Regions from separate parts of the Prevotella sp. oral taxon 317 str. F0108 genome, predicted to be linked through region 3. Evidence: riboswitches for the same ligand, from Rfam matches in the RefSeq annotation. Region 3 holds a riboswitch; each other region holds the start of a gene.
The links. Region 3 has a riboswitch for cobalamin ahead of HMPREF0670_RS07570 (right-handed parallel beta-helix repeat-containing protein). Riboswitches for the same ligand answer to the same signal wherever they lie in the genome.
Positions count from the first base shown of each region.

Region 1: linked by a shared signal. The riboswitch ahead of HMPREF0670_RS06715 (ribonucleoside-diphosphate reductase subunit alpha) and the one ahead of HMPREF0670_RS07570 (right-handed parallel beta-helix repeat-containing protein) in region 3 are both predicted to bind cobalamin.
Region 2: linked by a shared signal. The riboswitch ahead of HMPREF0670_RS02600 (TonB-dependent receptor) and the one ahead of HMPREF0670_RS07570 (right-handed parallel beta-helix repeat-containing protein) in region 3 are both predicted to bind cobalamin.

Region 1 covers NZ_GG740072.1:1,750,598-1,756,580, forward strand. The annotation lists gene HMPREF0670_RS06705 (TonB-dependent receptor plug domain-containing protein) at 1-1,982, shown strand, start outside; gene bcp (thioredoxin-dependent thiol peroxidase) at 2,008-2,460, opposite strand; cobalamin riboswitch at 2,598-2,884, shown strand; gene HMPREF0670_RS06715 (ribonucleoside-diphosphate reductase subunit alpha) at 2,953-5,472, shown strand; gene HMPREF0670_RS06720 (ribonucleotide-diphosphate reductase subunit beta) at 5,515-5,983, shown strand, end outside.
Region 2 covers NZ_GG740072.1:712,955-718,937, forward strand. The annotation lists gene HMPREF0670_RS02595 (bifunctional UDP-N-acetylmuramoyl-tripeptide:D-alanyl-D-alanine ligase/alanine racemase) at 1-1,961, shown strand, start outside; cobalamin riboswitch at 2,079-2,274, shown strand; gene HMPREF0670_RS02600 (TonB-dependent receptor) at 2,315-4,330, shown strand; gene HMPREF0670_RS02605 (YncE family protein) at 4,345-5,505, shown strand; gene HMPREF0670_RS02610 (DUF4465 domain-containing protein) at 5,712-5,983, shown strand, end outside.
Region 3 covers NZ_GG740073.1:186,166-192,148, forward strand. The annotation lists gene HMPREF0670_RS07565 (carbohydrate kinase family protein) at 1-914, opposite strand, end outside; cobalamin riboswitch at 1,220-1,406, shown strand; gene HMPREF0670_RS07570 (right-handed parallel beta-helix repeat-containing protein) at 1,579-5,793, shown strand.

The DNA.
Region 1 (5,983 bases), on a different contig from region 3:
GCAGCGAGTTCAGTTACGATGCTCGTCAAGCCGCCTCGAGCATCTCTATCATTGGCGAACCCGATGTGCTAAGGCACACATTGAGCTTCCCCGGCACATCGTTTGGCATGGAAGGCACGTTGGGCATTTTCGTGAGGGGAGGCGACACAAGCGGCAATGGCCTTTACTTCGGCGGCGTGCCACTATACGTAACGTCGCACCTGATGGGGCTTTTCTCTGTCATTCCACCCGAAATGGCCGATAAAGTCGACTTTTACAAAGGCGGACTGCCTGCCACAAACAGTAACTATTCTTCTGCCCTCATAAGCGTTTCGCCCAAAGCCTGCTATGGCACACCCACCACAGGTAAGGCGTACATATCGCCTTACCTTTGCGGATTGCACGTCACACTGCCGCTCATAATGAACAAAATGTCGGTCAGGCTGTCCGCCCGAACCACCATCCTACCATATATGTTGAACTGGATGAACCGCACAGACGACAAACTGCGGGTAGACCTTTACGACATTTGCGTAAAGCTAGACTACAAGCCCAATGCCCGAAACGCCTTCTCTGCATTTTATTTCCACACAAACGACCTCTACGAATACACCCAATACCAAGAGTTGCGCAACAAACAAGCGTGGCAAGCATCTGCCGCCAAGCTGGAATGGGATGCTAAACTGAACGAGCAGACCAACTTCAATTTCTTAGCCTACCACACTTACGCATTCTCAATACAAGAGTCTGACCACTTCGCCCCCAACACCAGCGACACCCGCTCGCACGTCGCCATTGCCTCTAAGCTGAATGAATGGGCATTGCGGGCGATGTTTGCCTACACTTGGAAGCAAGGAATGGCAGTGCGGGCAGGACTATCCATGCAAAGCCAAAAGTCCACTAATGGTAACCAGAGAAGCCTAACAGCCCAAAAAGGAGCAGAAAACGTACAAACTTACCCGAACACACTTGGCGCCGTTTTCGCGGAGGTCGACCTAAAATTTACCAAACAAGCCGACCTTAAGCTCGGCATAAGAAACACTACCCGATTTCATGATGAGCGCCAGCCCATAAATCCCGACCTCCACGCGCTTACACATTGGTACTTCAAACCTTGGTTGGGCTTAGAGATTGCTTACGACAAGCAGAACCAATTTCACCACATTCTAGAAGGGTTGCCCACTGGTTGGCCGCTCAACATCAGAGTGGCAAGCAACGAACGTTTTCCAAAAGAGGAGACAAACCAATTTTATGCAGGTGCGTTCGTTAAAAAACGATGGGCCGACAACAATAAATTCGATGCCACACTCGGGGCATATTGCAGGCGGATGAACAACCTCGTAGCCTACACCAGCCCCATTAACGCCTTCGGCTTAAACACATTCACGTGGGAAGAAGAGGCATCACGCGGCAAAGGACGTTCGCTTGGAATAGAAGTAAGCTCGGCAATCAGCCTGCCAATATTCACTGCATCGATTGCATACACGCTCTCGAAAACCACCCGCACTTACCCTTTCATCAACGGCGGCAGGCCTTTTCCCCATAAGTTTGACAGGAGGCACGTTCTTAACTGCCAATTGCAATATGCCTTTGTAAGGAGACCTACACGCAAGGGGACAGCCGAACACAATGTAGCTTGCAATGTCGTGCTCGCCTCGGGCAACCGGCTAACCCTCCCCATAGGCACTTATCAAGGTGTCGCGCCCCCTCATTGGGACAACTTAAAAACCGGTTTCATCCATCCCGACGAGTATTATCGCCATATTTACGATAGGCAACAGATGTCCGACGTCAACGCCATCTCAATCAAAAACTATTTTCGAACCGACCTCGCCTACAACTACATCTCTCGTGGCAGACGTTGTACAAGAGAGCTATCCGTCTCTGTTTTCAACGTATTTAACAGGCGTAACCCATACGCCATCTTCCATGAAGAAGACAGATGGAAACAACTTAGCATTGTTCCCATCATGCCTATGGTTAGGTGGAGCATCAGTTGGTGAATACTAGAAGGCCTTCAAACCCTCATTACTCACCCAATATCTGCTGTGCGTGTTCCTTTACCTTAATCTCCTTGGGCTGCATAATACGGGTTATCACACCCTCTTCGTTGATGACGAACGTGGTGCGGAACGTGCCGAAATACTTGCGGCCATACATGCTTTTCTCGCCCCAAACGCCAAATTCTTCCACCAATTTATGCTCGGTATCTGCTATCAGCGGAAACGGCAAGTCGTTTTTCTCAATGAATTTCTTATGCGATTTCTCATCGTTTATGCTCACACCAACCACGGCATAGCCCTGTTTTTGCAGCTCGGCATAGTTGTCGCGCAGGTTACAAGCCTGCGTAGTGCAGCCCGAAGTGAGGTCTTTGGGGTAGAAATACAACACCAACTTCTTACCTTTAAAGTCGCTTAGGCGTACCTCGTTGCCGTTTTCGTCGTGCCCCAACACCTCTGGAGCCTTTGTTCCTATTTCCATCATGATGATAATTCGTTTGTATTGTTTGTTTGGTACAAAGGTAAACATTAATTTCCGAAAAGCCTTATCCGCCACCAAAACACATTTTCGCCCCACATAACGCCCAGCAAATGTTTCGCCCTTTGCGGCAAAATGAGTACCTTTGTGCCCGAATTGGTTTGCCAAGGCCCAGTGCTAGGCGATTAAAAGGGAACGGGGTGCAACTCTCCGACTGTCCCGCAGCTGTAAGTTCTTTACGGTTTTCTTCCAGAGGCGGCATCTAAAAAGCCACTAAACACGCTGTGTCAGCGCAGGCATGCTTTTTAAATAACGCTGTTACATAAGCCACTGTTTCGGTTCAATCGCATGGTTTGGCGAACCGAATTGGGAAGGCGAAGAGAATTAGAACAAAGTCAGAAGACCTGCCTGTTCGTCAAAAGTGCCGTTCCACTCGTGGGAATAGGGAACGCCACGAAACGTTTTTTTAATCAATAAGCAAGTCAAAGTTATCTCATGGACATAACCAAGAGAAATGGTTCGATGGCTCCCTTCGACAGGGAAAAGATTGCCACGGCCATCAAAAAGAGTTTTATCAGCACAGGGCGACCCATCGTGGAAGACGAAATACACGACGTGGCTATCGCCGTTGAGCAAGTTATCATAACCCACCCTGCAAAACTTAACGTTGAATGTATTCAGGACGAGGTGGAACGAAGCCTTATGCAACGCGGCTTTTACGCCGAGGCTAAGAGCTATATTCTGTTTCGTTGGCAGCGAACCGAACAACGAAAATACCTCAATAGGATTGCCAACACCCTGCAACAAGCCGAAATTGCGCCCGTGTTGAAAGGCATCGCGGCCGACTTCGAGCCCGAGTTGTACCCCATTGCAGCGCTCGCCGAGAAGTTCATGGGCTTTGTTAAGGCCGACATGAACGGGCGCGACAAACTCTCGGCCTTGATAAAAGCCGCCGTGGAACTTACTTCGGCCGAGGCTCCTAATTGGGAATTTATCGCGGCTCGACTGCTTAGCTATCGCCTGCAACGCGACTTAGAAACGTTCGAGCAAGCAGAAGACATACAATCCTTTGCCCAAAAGGTGCGCCATTTGGCCAGCCAGAACCTCTACGGAGCCTACATTGTCGATGCTTATACCGAGAACGAACTGCAACAGGCGGCATCGTTTATCGACGAAGAACGCAACAAGCTGCTCAACTATTCGGGGCTCGACCTCCTTATCAAACGTTATGTTATCAGGTCGTTTGCCCACAAACCCGTTGAAAGCGTGCAAGAAATGTTCCTTGGCATAGCACTACACCTGGCTATGAACGAAGGCGAAAACCGACTGCATTGGGTGAAAAAGTTCTACGACATGCTTAGCCGTCTGGAAGTAACTATGGCCACGCCCACCCTAGCCAATGCGCGCAAACCCTTCCATCAGCTGTCAAGCTGTTTCATCGACACCGTACCCGACAGTCTTGAAGGCATCTACCGCAGCATCGACAACTTTGCCCAAGTGAGCAAGTTTGGCGGAGGCATGGGTCTTTACTTCGGCAAAGTGAGGGCCGCTGGCGGTCGCATTCGCGGATTTAAGGGTGCCGCCGGTGGCGTGGTTAGGTGGATGAAGTTGGTGAACGACACCGCTGTGGCCGTAGACCAACTGGGCGTTCGCCAAGGCGCAGTGGCCGTTTACCTAGATGTTTGGCACAAAGACCTGCCCGAATTTCTACAATTGCGCACCAACAACGGCGACGACCGTATGAAAGCGCACGACATATTCCCCGCCGTGTGTTATCCCGACTTGTTTTGGAAAATGGCGCAACAAGACCTCAATCAGGATTGGCACATGTTCTGTCCCAACGAAGTTCTAACTACGCGCGGTTACTCGCTAGAAGACTTCTACGGCGAGGCATGGGAGGAGAAATACCACGAATGCGTGGCCGACAAACGCCTTTCGCGCCGAACCATGACCATTAAAGACGTTATCCGTCTTGTTCTCCGTTCGGCTGTCGAGACCGGAACGCCCTTCACTTTCAACCGCGACATCGTTAACCGAGCCAACCCCAACGGTCACAACGGCATCATCTATTGTTCTAATCTCTGCACAGAGATTGCTCAAAACATGAAAGCCATCGAAGAGGTAAGCAACGAAGTGCTGACCAAAGACGGCGATACCGTGGTGGTACGTACGGTTAAGCCGGGCGACTTCGTGGTTTGCAACTTGGCTAGCCTTTCGCTTGGCAACTTACCATTAGAAAACGAAACCTATCTCAACGATATTGTGGCGACAGTTGTACGTGCACTCGACAACGTTATCGACCTGAACTTCTACCCCGTGCCTTACGCCCAAATCACCAACCACCGCTATCGCAGCATCGGTCTGGGTGTAAGCGGCTATCACCACGCATTAGCCCTGAGAGGCATTAAATGGGAGAGCGAAGAACACTTGCAATTTGTAGATCAAGTGTTCGAACGCATCAACCGCGCCGCAATCGAGGCCAGTTCTTCCTTGGCAAAAGAGAAAGGCGCATACGCTTACTTCGAGGGTAGCGACTGGCAAACGGGCGCTTACTTCGACAAGCGCAACTATAATTCGCCCCAATGGCAGCAAACCGCCCAGCGTGTAAAGGCACAGGGCATGCGCAACGCCTACCTCTTGGCCATCGCCCCCACAAGTAGCACCAGCATTGTAGCCGCAACAACGGCGGGATTAGACCCCGTTATGCAGCGTTTCTTCTTGGAAGAGAAGAAAGGCGCCATGCTACCACGTGTGGCTCCGGCGCTATCCGACCGCACTTTCTGGCTCTACAAGGGCGCATACCAAACCAATCAAGCATGGAGCATGCGCGCATCAGGCATACGCCAACGCCATATTGACCAAGCGCAAAGCGTTAATCTCTACATCACCAACAACTATACCATGCGACAGTTGCTCGACCTTTACCTCTTGGCATGGCAAAGTGGGGTGAAAACCATCTACTACGTACGAAGTAAATCGCTAGAAGTGGAAGAATGCGAAAGCTGCGCATCGTAACCAACAACACTACACACACAAACGAAACTCAACACAGCACAAATGGACAATAAGCTAAAAAAGAACGCCTTGTTTAACCCACAAGGAGATACCGACTTACGACTAAGGCGCATGATTGGAGGCAACACCACCAATCTAAACGACTTTAACAACATGCGCTACACGTGGGCAAGCGACTGGTATAGGCAGGCAATGAACAACTTTTGGATTCCAGAAGAGATTAATCTTACCCAAGACACCAAAGACTATCCGCTGTTGCCGCCTGCCGAACGCAAGGCTTACGACAAGATATTGAGCTTTTTGGTGTTTCTCGACTCGCTGCAAAGTGCCAACTTGCCCTCGCTAACCGAGTTTATCACGGCCAACGAGGTAAACCTCTGCCTGCACATTCAGGCCTTTCAAGAGTGCGTTCACAGCCAGAGTTACAGCTACATGCTCGACACCATCTGCTCGCCCGAAGAGCGAAACGACATTCTCTACCAGTGGAAAACCGACGAACACCTACTTCGCC
Region 2 (5,983 bases), on a different contig from region 3:
GCGAAATGCAGGCTTTACACGACATCATCAAACCCAACATTGCGGTGCTGACAAACATTGGTTCGGCCCACGAAGAGAACTTCGCCACGCCCGAAGAGAAGTGTCGCGAGAAGTTAAGACTATTCGAAGGAGCCGAGGTAATGGTGTATAATGCCGACGACGACTTGGTGACACGCGTGCTGAACGAAACGAACAACAAAGGCGAACGCCTGGCATGGTCTACGAAAAGTCCCAATGCAGCCATGTTTGTAACTAAGATAGACAAGCAACCCACGCACACCACCATACATTATATATATAAAGGAGGCCAGCCTGCAAGTTATTCGTTGCCCTTCATTGATGATGCATCGGTGTGCAATTCTGTTGTATGTGCAACCATCTGCCTGCATGTTGGGCTCGATGCGCACACCATAGACAAACGCATGAGGCGGCTCGAACCCGTGGCTATGCGACTGGAAGTGAAGGAAGGACTTAACGGATGCACGCTCATCAACGACTCGTACAACTCGGATATCAACTCGCTGGACATTGCTCTCGACTTTATGAACCGCCGCCCCGACCACAACGGGCAGCAGCGAACGTTAGTGTTGAGCGACATTTTGCAAAGCGGACTGCCAGATGCTGAACTATATAAAGAGGTATCGAGCTTGGCCGAACAACGCGGCGTGCAGAAGTTTATCGGCATCGGACCGAAGATTTGCGCCAACAAAGAAAGCATCAGGTTGGCAGAACGGCATTTCTTCGCCTCGGTAGAAGATTTCATACGCAGCGATGTTTTTAAGGGATTGCGCAACGAAGTGGTGCTACTTAAAGGCGCACGAAGTTTTGGTTTCGACCAATTAACCGAACTCATGGTGAAGAAAGTGCATGAAACTACCCTCGAAGTGAACCTCAATGCCATGATAGACAACCTGAATTATTATCGTGCCATGATGCACCCCAATACCAAGTTGGTGTGTATGATTAAGGCTGACGGCTATGGTGCAGGAGCCGTAGAGATTGCAAAGACCCTGCAAGACCATCGTGCAGACTATCTTGCCGTGGCCGTTGCCGACGAAGGAGCAACGCTAAGACGCAACGGAATAAGCAGCAACATTATGATAATGAACCCCGAAATGACGGCTTTCAAAACCATGTTCGACTACGATTTGGAACCCGAAGTGTACAGTTTCCGCCTATTGGAGGCTCTCATTAAGGCTGCCGAGAAAGAGGGTATAACGGGGTTTCCCGTGCATATCAAACTGGATACAGGCATGCATCGCCTAGGGTTCGACCCCGAAAAAGATGTTCCGCGACTGATAGAACGCCTGCATAACCAAAACGCCTTGATACCCAAATCGGTGTTTTCGCACTTTGTTGGGGCTGATGCCGACCAGTTCGACAACTTCTCGCAACGGCAGTTTGAATGTTTTGATAAAGGCAGCAAGATGTTGCAGGCCGCCTTCGAACACCATATTTTGCGCCACATCGACAACTCAGCGGGCATCGAACATTTTCCGCAACGTCAGTTAGACATGTGCCGCTTGGGCCTAGGTCTATACGGAATTAACCCTCGAAACAACGCAATCATCAACAATGTGAGTACGCTGCGCACTACAATTCTGCAACTGCACAAGGTTAAGGCTGGCGAGACTGTGGGCTATTCGCGCCGCGGAACGATTGAACACGATAGCGTGATAGCGGCCATACCCATTGGCTACGCTGATGGATTGAACAGGCGATTGGGCAACCGCAACGGCCATTGCTTGGTGAACAACCAGCGAGCAGAGTATGTTGGCAACATCTGCATGGACGTAGCCATGATAGATGTAACGGGGATAGACTGTAACGAAGGCGATAGTGTGGAGATTTTCGGCGACAACTTGCCCGTAACGGTGTTGTCTGACGCGCTGCAAACCATTCCTTACGAGGTGCTTACGGGCATCAGCAACAGGGTAAATAGGGTTTATTTTCAAGACTAATGTTGCGTTTTCGTGGCGAGACGTAAGTGTGAGGGCGAGTTAATTGGTGGCTCTGCCTGTGCGCATACTAAGCTCGCTGCACATCATGCTTGCATATTCCATATATTATCACTACCTTTGCACAACTAGGCAATAGGTTCGTTTACGAGCGATTAAAAGGGAATTGGGTGAAAATCCCGAACAGTCCCGCTGCTGTAAGTAACCTTTACTGGCCACAAACACTGCGCCACTGAACTCCGTCAAGGGAAATTCGGGAAGGCGTTTGTGGCCGGGTTACAAAGTCAGAAGACCTGCCATTGCCATTTATCTTTAATTTAACCTCGAGGAAAGGTTATAAGATAAGAACTTGAAATATGCAAAGCGTACATTTCTTTTCGGCTTGTGCGGCGTTGTTCTTCGCTGCATCTGCTCATGGTCAGGATACAAAACGGCAGTTGGCATTAGACTCGGTACAACATGTACGCGAGGTTGTTGTCGTGTCTAAAAACACCTTTCGCGAGGTTATTCCCTCGCAAAAGCTTGATGGCGCCGTGCTTGAAAGGCTGAACGCACACAGTGTGGCCGATGCCTTACGCTATTTCTCAGGACTGCAAATAAAAGATTACGGAGGTGTTGGCGGACTGAAAACGGTTAACATACGTAGTATGGGCACCAACCACCTCGGTATTTTCTACGATGGAATTGAGCTTGGCAATGCCCAAAACGGACAAATCGACCTTGGACAACTATCGTTAGACAACGTAGAGGAGATTACTTTATACAACGTACAGAAAAGTGCCATCTTCCAACCTGCAAGCGATTTCGGCAATGCAGGCTCTGTTTATATCCGCACACGCACGCCTCGTTTCGACGTAAACAAGCCCTTTAACCTTAGATTCAAGGCTGGTTGCGCTTCTAGTGACACCTATCGGCTATCGGGTTTATGGGAAAACCGACTCAGCCAAGCCGTTAACACCTCGCTTAGTGTGGGCTATCTCACGTCTAGTGGCAAGTATCGCTTTCGTTATCTGCGCCACAACCAAGACCACTCTGTGGCTTACGACACCACAGCCATACGCCAAAACGGAGACATTTGGGCATTAAGGGCCGAGGCAAACCTGCATGGCGTGATAGACCACGGCATGTGGAATTGGAAAGCTTACACCTATAATTCGCAACGCGGAATACCAGGAGCCATTGTTAACAATGTTTGGCGGCGCGGCGAAAGGCAGTCGGACCACAATCACTTCTCCCAATTGCGTTTCCAAAAAAGTTTCTCCGATGCCTTTTCTACGCAGTGGTTGGCCAAATACGCTTACTATCACACGCACTACATCAACAACGACCCAACCCAACTGCCCGTAGACAACACCTACAAACAGCAAGAAATATATCTATCTACGGCTAATGTGTTGGAACTGATGCCCAATTGGTCGGTCAGTTTAAGTTACGATTTCAAGTGGAACAAGCTCGATTCGGATGCTCGTCTGTTTGTTTTCCCCCATCGTTTCAGCAACTTTATCTCGCTGGCCACAGCCATTGACTATCGTCACCTCAAACTGCAAGCATCGGTTTTGGGTACATTCGTCAAAGACCACACACGCACAATGGTAGACAAGCCCAGCCACAGCGTGCTCTCCCCTGCCCTCTTTGTCAACCTCTATCCCTTTTCCAGCAAGGCATTTTCGCTTCGCGCCTTTGCCAAGAAAAGTTTCCGCATGCCCACTTTCAACGAGTTGTTCTACACCGAGGTTGGCAATGCGCTGCTAAAACCCGAAACGGCAGTGCAATATAACGTGGGAGCGGTGTGGGAAAAAACATACAAAGCATCTTTAATACGTGGTTTCAGGCTGCAAGTAGACGGCTATTTCAACATCGTAAGCGATAAGATTGTGGCCTATCCCAAAGGTCAACAGTTTAGGTGGACCATGCTTAACCTCGGCAAAGTGCACATCAAAGGCATCGACCTGCAAGCCGAAACAACCATGCAACCTTCGCCTGAGCTTTCGTTTACGGGGCGTTTGCAATACACTTATCAGCAGGCAAGGGACGTAACCAACCCTTCCGACTCGTATTACAAGCACCAAATACCCTACATTCCTTGGCATAGCGGTTCGGCCATTGTAGGTGCAAACTACAAGCAATGGCAACTGAATTACAGCTTTATCTATGCCGGCAAACGATATAACCAGCAAGAAAACATCGTATACAACTACATGCCAGCATGGTACACCAGTGACCTCTCGCTTGTTTACGCCTTTAATTGGCAAAAACTTCGGTGCAAACTAACGGTAGAAGTGAACAACCTGCTTGCCCAAGACTACGATGTGATACTGAATTATCCCATGCCCAAGCGCAACTATGCTATCTCAATAGACATCACCCTTTAACGTCCGCAACAACAATGAAACGATTTTCGATCTTCTATGTCGCATGCCTGATACTCGCGATGGTTAGTTCGTGTCGCGAAGACTTCTACATCATTCCCTCTCAAAACCAAGACACGGGCGTGGCACCCACACGTGGCGACATCGTGGGCATGTATGTATTGAACGAGGGTAACATGGGGAGTAACAAGGCATCGATAGACTTTTTGGACCTCGACGAGAACAAACCAACGGTGCATTACCACCGTAATATTTACTCGGAACGCAACCCCAACGTGGTGAAAGAATTGGGCGATGTGGGCAACGACATCAAAATATATGGCAGCAAGCTATGGATTGTGGTTAATGTTTCTAACAAGGTGGAGGTGGCCACGGCCGATAGCTGCAAGCGAATAACGCAGATTAATATACCCAACTGCCGTTATTTGGCTTTTAAAGACGGCTTTGCCTACGTGTCTTCGTATGTAGGACCCGTGAAGTTAGATAAAGATGCGCCCTTGGGAATGGTGTATAAGGTAGACACGGTGGACTTTAAAAAGAAAGATTCGGTGGTGGTTGGCTATCAGCCCGAAGAACTTTGCATTGTCGAAAACAAGCTTTATGTAGCCAATAGTGGAGGCTATCGTATGCCAAATTACGACAACACACTGAGCGAAATAGACCTTACCACCTTTAAGGAGATAAGGAAAATAAAGGTGGGACTTAATTTGCACCACTGCCAAGTAGACCATTATGGGCAAATTTGGGTAACATCGCGCGGAAACTACAACGACGTTCCATCGCGCATTTATTGGCTCTACAAGGGGCACAATCAGCTTTACGAGGTGATAGACAGCATCGACACGCCCGTTTCGGGGCTTTCAATCGTTGGCGACTCCTTATATTATTATGGCTCGGCATGGAACAGTGCCACCGCTACAAACACCATCAGCTATGGACTTATAAACGTCAGAACTCACCAAACCGTCGAAACCAACTTGTTTTCTGCTCTCCAAATCAAGGATATCACGATGCCTTATGGCATCATAGTGAACCCTACTGAACGCGACTTTTACCTAATGGATGCAAAGAACTACGTTTCGAGTGGCAGCCTTTTGCACTTTAAACCCGATGGGACACACGATTTCACTGTGCAAACAGGCGACCTTCCTGGGCATGCCACATTCGTATATAAGTAGCGAGCTTTTGAGGTTTTAGCTAATAAGTTTTGTGTATTTAAATCGTTGAACACACAAACTCATGCGCTAAGAAACTCAAAGACTCAATAACTAAACAGCTTATAAGCTCAATAACTCACAAACTCATAAATTCAATAACTCGCATGTTCACAAACTCATCAACTCAATAACTACAATAACTTCACAAACTCATAAACTCACATAATATGAAGAAAGCTTTACTTTTCGTGGTTGCTTTAACGCTTATAGGCGCAAAGGCCACCGCACAACAGTATTTCAAGCAGGGTACGCCTAGTCAATACATCTACAAAGTTGTTGACTATTCGCCTGCTCCTGGCCAGTTTGTAAACACGATGCCTGCATACAAAAAAGGCGATGATGCAGCCAAGATGGCACAGAAATGCACCGACATGTTGGCCAACAACAAGCGCGACCTGATTACGCTTGGGGCTTTTGGCGGTTCGGTAACTTTCCATTT
Region 3 (5,983 bases):
GGTTTCCAACCTTTCGGCACATAGTTATCCGTTCCCTTGCAGCTTTCGGCCGAGAAAGCCAGGGCGTAACTCATTATCTTGTTCCATTGTTCTTTGGTCAATCCGTCGATAAGGCGTTGCCTTGTAACGCCCAATTTCAGCATGCCGAAGATAAATCCGGCGTTGAAATTGTCGCCTGCCCCAATGGTGCTAACGGGCTGTGTGTCGCTAACGGCATAGCTTTCGCAAAAGCCGCCGTCGGCACGTAGCTGCACGGGGTTGGCTCCATCGGTGTAAACAAACCGCTTGCAATAGAAAGAAACCTCGGCAGCGTACACCTTAGCCGGGTCGGACAGGCGATAAAGCACCTCGAAGTCTTCTCTACTTCCGCGCACCACGTCGGCATACTCGTAGTTCTCCAACAAGTTGGGCGTTATGCGCATCACGTCGGTTCGGTGGCCCGAACGGAAGTTCACGTCGTAGTAGATGATAGCCCCACGGTTGTGCGCATATTCTAGGAACGAAACCACTTGTGGCCGTGTGGCAGGACTAACGGCGTAGTAAGAACCGAACACAACGATGTCGTCGGCCTGCACGTCGGGGTAAGCAAACTCCGGATTGTTCTTCTTATTGTCGCGATAGAACAGGTATTCGGCATCGTTTCGCTCGTTCAGGAAGGCCAGCGAGATGGGTGTTTGCCCCTCATCGCACTTCGTTACGTAATCGGCCTGCACGCCATTGTCTTTTAAGAAACTGATAACGTTGGTTCCAACACGGTCGTTTCCTACGGCCGAGATGAATGTTGCGTCGGCTCCCACGCGCCCTAGCGATACGATAGTGTTGAAAACCGACCCCCCAGGCAAGGCTCCTATGGGCTGTTCGTGCTTGAAAACGATGTCTAACACCGTTTCACCTACTCCGATTACTTTCCGCATAACGCTGTGATAAATGTTCTTTTTTAGGGTTGATATTTAAACAATATGCAAATATCCGAATTTTTAATCAGACGGCAAAACAATTGTGTAAGTTTTTGATTGGACATGTGGGATGGGGCTAAAAATGTACAAGGGGTTTGCATAACGCCAAGGGTTGGGGTGGGGCAACGCCCTTTGTTAGGGGGGCATGGCTTTGTGTTTGGGTATGCGTGTTTTGGCGTATAAGTTGCTTGTGCTGTTTATGGGCATTGTTTGCCGCATCCTAATTAGATTGGAGTTGGCAGCTAATGCGCATGTTTTTTCGTACCTTTGCATCAGCAACAGGTACGCCCCGTATGGCGTTTAAAAGGGAAACGGGTGAAAAACCCGTACAGTCCGGCTGCTGTGAGTTGCCCTTGGCGGCGTAAACAAAGGTCACTGAACACGGTGTTTGGGAAGACGTTTACTGCCTGGCAACAAGTCAGAATACCTGCCGTTGCACGCCTTCGTGTGGCCTCTTGGGTTAGGTTCGGCGCATTCGGCACGCTTTCGCTGGCGTGCTTTGTAGCATTTCATTTCGTTAAATCATGTCTTTTCACTTTGTATCAGGTTAAAAACCCCCTGTGCTTTCGCTGTGTGTGCAGCGCAAACAACATGTAAATCAACATTAACATCACAATAAATTATGAAGCAAAACCAACTTTTCATGGTTCTTTGCACCCTCTTTCTTTATGCCTTTTCGCCCCTGGTGGCTACGGCACAAAACAGAGAAGTGCGCATGGAACTTACGCCAAAATCCATTGATGTGGACGAAACGCCAATCGACTTTTACGACGACGGCGGACCCAATGGGCAGACTTCGCCCGAATTTAAGGACGGAAAAACAAGCAGCGTAACCTTTATTCCCAAGGTTACGGGCAAGAAAGTGCAAGTAGATTTCAAGCTGGTAGACATCTTCGAAGGCAGTATCCACAAGCAGTTTATCCGCGTTTACGATGGCACGGAGGTACGCGCCAACCGCCTTTTGGCTACCATCACCAAGGGCACTACGCCCATTGTGAAGGCCACCAACCCGCAAGGCGCACTCACAGTAGAGTTTGGTAGCACTACGGCCTTCCGCTCCAATGGGTTTAAAGCCGTGGTAAGTCTTTTCACTCCTCAACCGATGCGCTTTCGCGATGTAACCATTTCGCCCATGAAAGATGCCTCGCTGACCGCTGGCGACAAGGCTCAACCGCTGTTGGGCTTTAATGTTCGCACAGAAAACACCGAACCTGCACTCACCCTTAACGGTTTAACGCTCAAAGCTAGCGGACCAATAGCTGCCATTCAGCTATATCAAAGCACATCGGCCACCGACTTTTCAACTGCTCATCGCTTAGCCGAGGGCACCGTACAAAATGGAGAAGTGGTGCTAAACATAGCCGCTAAGCCTGCACTTCGTTCGGGCGACAACTTCTTTTGGCTGGGTTGCGACGTGGCAGACGAGGCCGAAAACCATAACACGCTCGCCCTTTCGCTCGCTCAACTGGCACTTTCCGATGGCCAACATGCCCTCCCCGCACCACTGCCAACAGGCGAACGAGTGGTAGAAAACGTGGTTTACGCACTCGAAGGAACGCATCAAAGGCGTGTAAATGGCGAATTGACGTTCCGTTCTAAAACCAATACGTACAACGATAATTACGAAGGCGGCTCGCGCGACCGCATTACCACCTTCACTCCGCTGCACGCCAGGCATGTGGTTCAGATAGATTTCTCCAAGTTCGATATTGTGTATTCGCCACGTACCGACGTCGGTGTGCGTGCCAAATTCGTTGTGTACGAAGGCAAAGGAACGACGGGGCGCAAGCTTTGGGAACTTACTTCGTCCGCCGATAAACAGCGCGGACCCGGCCAAACGCTACGTTCGCAATCGCCCGATGGTGCATTAACCATCGTGTTCAACCCCAACGACAGCCACTATGCGGCCAAAGGTTTCGTAGCCAAAGTAAGCGAATACATTCCCAAAGCCATGTCGTTGGCTAGTGTAGACGTGCGCCAAGCATCTGCGGCAGCTGTTTCGCCGGGTGCTACACGCCAGCCCTTGCTGCTGATTAACCTGCATACCGAGGACAATTTGCAGCCCATAACGCTGAACAGCCTGCAACTTAACCTCAAACAATCGTTGCCTGCTATGGCCGGTTTGCAGCTTTTTGTACAACCTAAGAACACGCCCGATGCCACTCCTAGCGGCAATCCGCTGGCTACCATCGCGCAAGCCGCCCTTAGTCAGCAACAAACCATGTCCCTGTCTACTCCCCTTGCCCTTACCGAAGGCGACAACTGGCTGCTGCTTTGCGCCGATGTGACCAACGATGCACAAGCCGGAAAACTGCTCGATGCGGCCTTAATGAAGGTTGAAACATCGCTAGGCGAAACAGCCGTGCAACAAGGTGACCCCGATGGAGCGCGCCGTGTGGAATACGAACGCGCACTAGTAAAGGGCGATAATGGCCGTGTTGAGGTGGCCGACAACACCACATTGACACTATACGACGACGGCGGAAAAGACGAAAATGAAAGTAAAGGCTTTGAAGGGCTAATTACTTTCGTGCCCAAAACCGCGGGAAGGCTCATCGCCATAAAGCCGACAACATGGAAATTAGCTGCTGCCGACAAGCTAGAAGTGTACTTCGGAACGGAGAAAAAAGACAAACCCGACTTCTCGTTCAGTCGCAACGACCATTTCGATAAGCTGATTTCCACCTCTCCCAACGGTGCCATTACCCTGCGTTATACCACGGGTAAGTATGTTGCTGCCGAGGGTTTCGCCCTCGAAGTGTCGGCCATTACGCCGCAAAAGCTTGCTGTTAGCGAGGTGCAAACCCACGCCATCGCCCCCGAAAAGGCATTTAAGGGACAAACAGATGTGCCTTTGCTGCACGTTGTTGTCAGCGTTAAGGGCGACAATGGCCAGCTCTCCATCACCCAAATGCAAGCCCAAATGCAAGGCGATGCCCCCATACATATATATAAGGTGTATGCAACTGGGCAAGACAATGCCTTTGCCACCACGCAAACATTCGCTACCAACACCCGCAACAACGGCATCTTCGATGGCACTTACACCATCGAAAAAGAGGGCGAATACCATTTTTGGCTCGCGGCCGATGTGGAAAGCGAGGCGCAAGTAGGGCAAACGCTCACCGCATCGCTCACCAATATAACCGCCAACAATGCCCAAGTTACGCCACAAACCGCTGAAACAGCCAACACCATCGTTGCACAAGGCATCAGCGGAACGCTTAACGTAGGCCCAAACGCCACCTACAAAACCATCCAAGCAGCCGTAGATGCGTTGAGAGATGGGGTAGACGGCCCCGTTACCATCAGCATCGAAAGCGGTAAGTACAACGAGCGCGTCCTCATTCCGCACATACCTGGCCTGTCGCCTGCCAATACACTCACCATCAAACCCACCTCTGGCAAACGCGGCGACGTGCATATCTTCCACGATAAGTTCGAAAAAGGCGGTTACGACCCCGACCAAATGGCCAAAGAGTACGGCGTGGTAACTTTCGACGGAGCCGATTATACCACCTTGCAAGCACTCGAAATAAGCACCGAAGACCTTACTTATCCTGGTGTGATACACCTGCGCAACGAAAGCCGACACGTAACGATAGACAGCTGTTACGTGCATGCGCCCCAATCAACCAACATACAACAGAAGGTAACGCTGCTCAACATGTACGCCAAAAGTCAGGCCAACGCCAACAACGACCATCTAACGCTGCGGCGTTCGCTACTCGAAGGCGGTTATATGGGCGTGCGTTTGGGCGGCACAGGCACCGTGGCACTGCCCAAAGAAGTGGGTGGGCGCATCCTCAACAACGTCTTCCGCAACCAAGAATCGAAGGCCATATACGTGGCACGCGAGGCAGATGCCCACATCGAAGGCAACATTGTAGAGAACGAAACCTCCGACCATAACGACTTTAACGCCGTAGACATCGATGCCTCGGGCGATGTTCGCCTTGCCCGTAACCGCATCAACCTGTCCACAAAAGCCTATTGCACGGCCATTTACGTGCGCAACATGTCGGGTTTGCCCACTTCGCAGGCGCAGATAGTCAACAATGTGGTGATGGTTAGCCACGGCACAACGCCCGCACGGCGCAATGCCTCTAAGGCATTAACCTTGAAAGGCGACCTGGCCAACCTGCTGGTAGCCCACAACAGCCTTTGCGTTGAAGGCAACGAGAAAGACATTACGGTGAGCATACTCGGCAAAATGGCCGACAACGTACGCCTAACCAACAACCTTTTTGCCAATACGGGCAAGGGAGCCGTTTACCAATGCACACGCAAAGAAAACCTAGCAAGCTTGCGTTTAGACCACAACAACCTTTACACCAACGGCCCTTCGCTGGCCGATGTGCGCACACCCGTAGCCACACTTTCGGCTTGGATGGCTCTTTCGGGCGAGCGATACGCCTATAATAATAAGGTGGAATTTGCATCAGACGTATTGTTGCAACCCCTTTCGGAACCCGAATTGCGCCACGCCACGCCCCTTGCCGTGGTGCCGACCGACATACTTGGGCAGCAGCGCAACACGTTAACGCCCCTCATTGGTGCTTACGAACATGCTTGGAACGGGCCTTCAACGGGCATCGTTGCGCCTTCGGCATCGGCCAATGGCATCCAACTAAGTGCACATAAGGGCGTGTTGAGCCTTTCGTTACTGCCCGCCAATGCCGTTGTCGAGGTGTTCTCAACGAGCGGCCTGTTGCTCTCGCGCCACGCTTTGCCAGCCAACGCCGACAGTTTGCAAGTAACGGACTTGCCCCAAGGCGTGTTGGTGGTTCGCATAACATGGAACAACGGCAGATGGAGCAAGGCCATCAAGCTATAAACAGGTGCGCCGATACCACCCAATTTTGCGGTTAATACCGCTAAGGGGTATATCATTACAAGGCAGGGTAGGGGACTTAGGTTGCCTGCCCTGCTTGCGTTATACAGGGCTTTAACCCAAGTTTGGGGTTTAGGCATCCGTTAAAAACTACCTAAGTGCTGCCAATATTCAGTATATAATCTTTACCTTT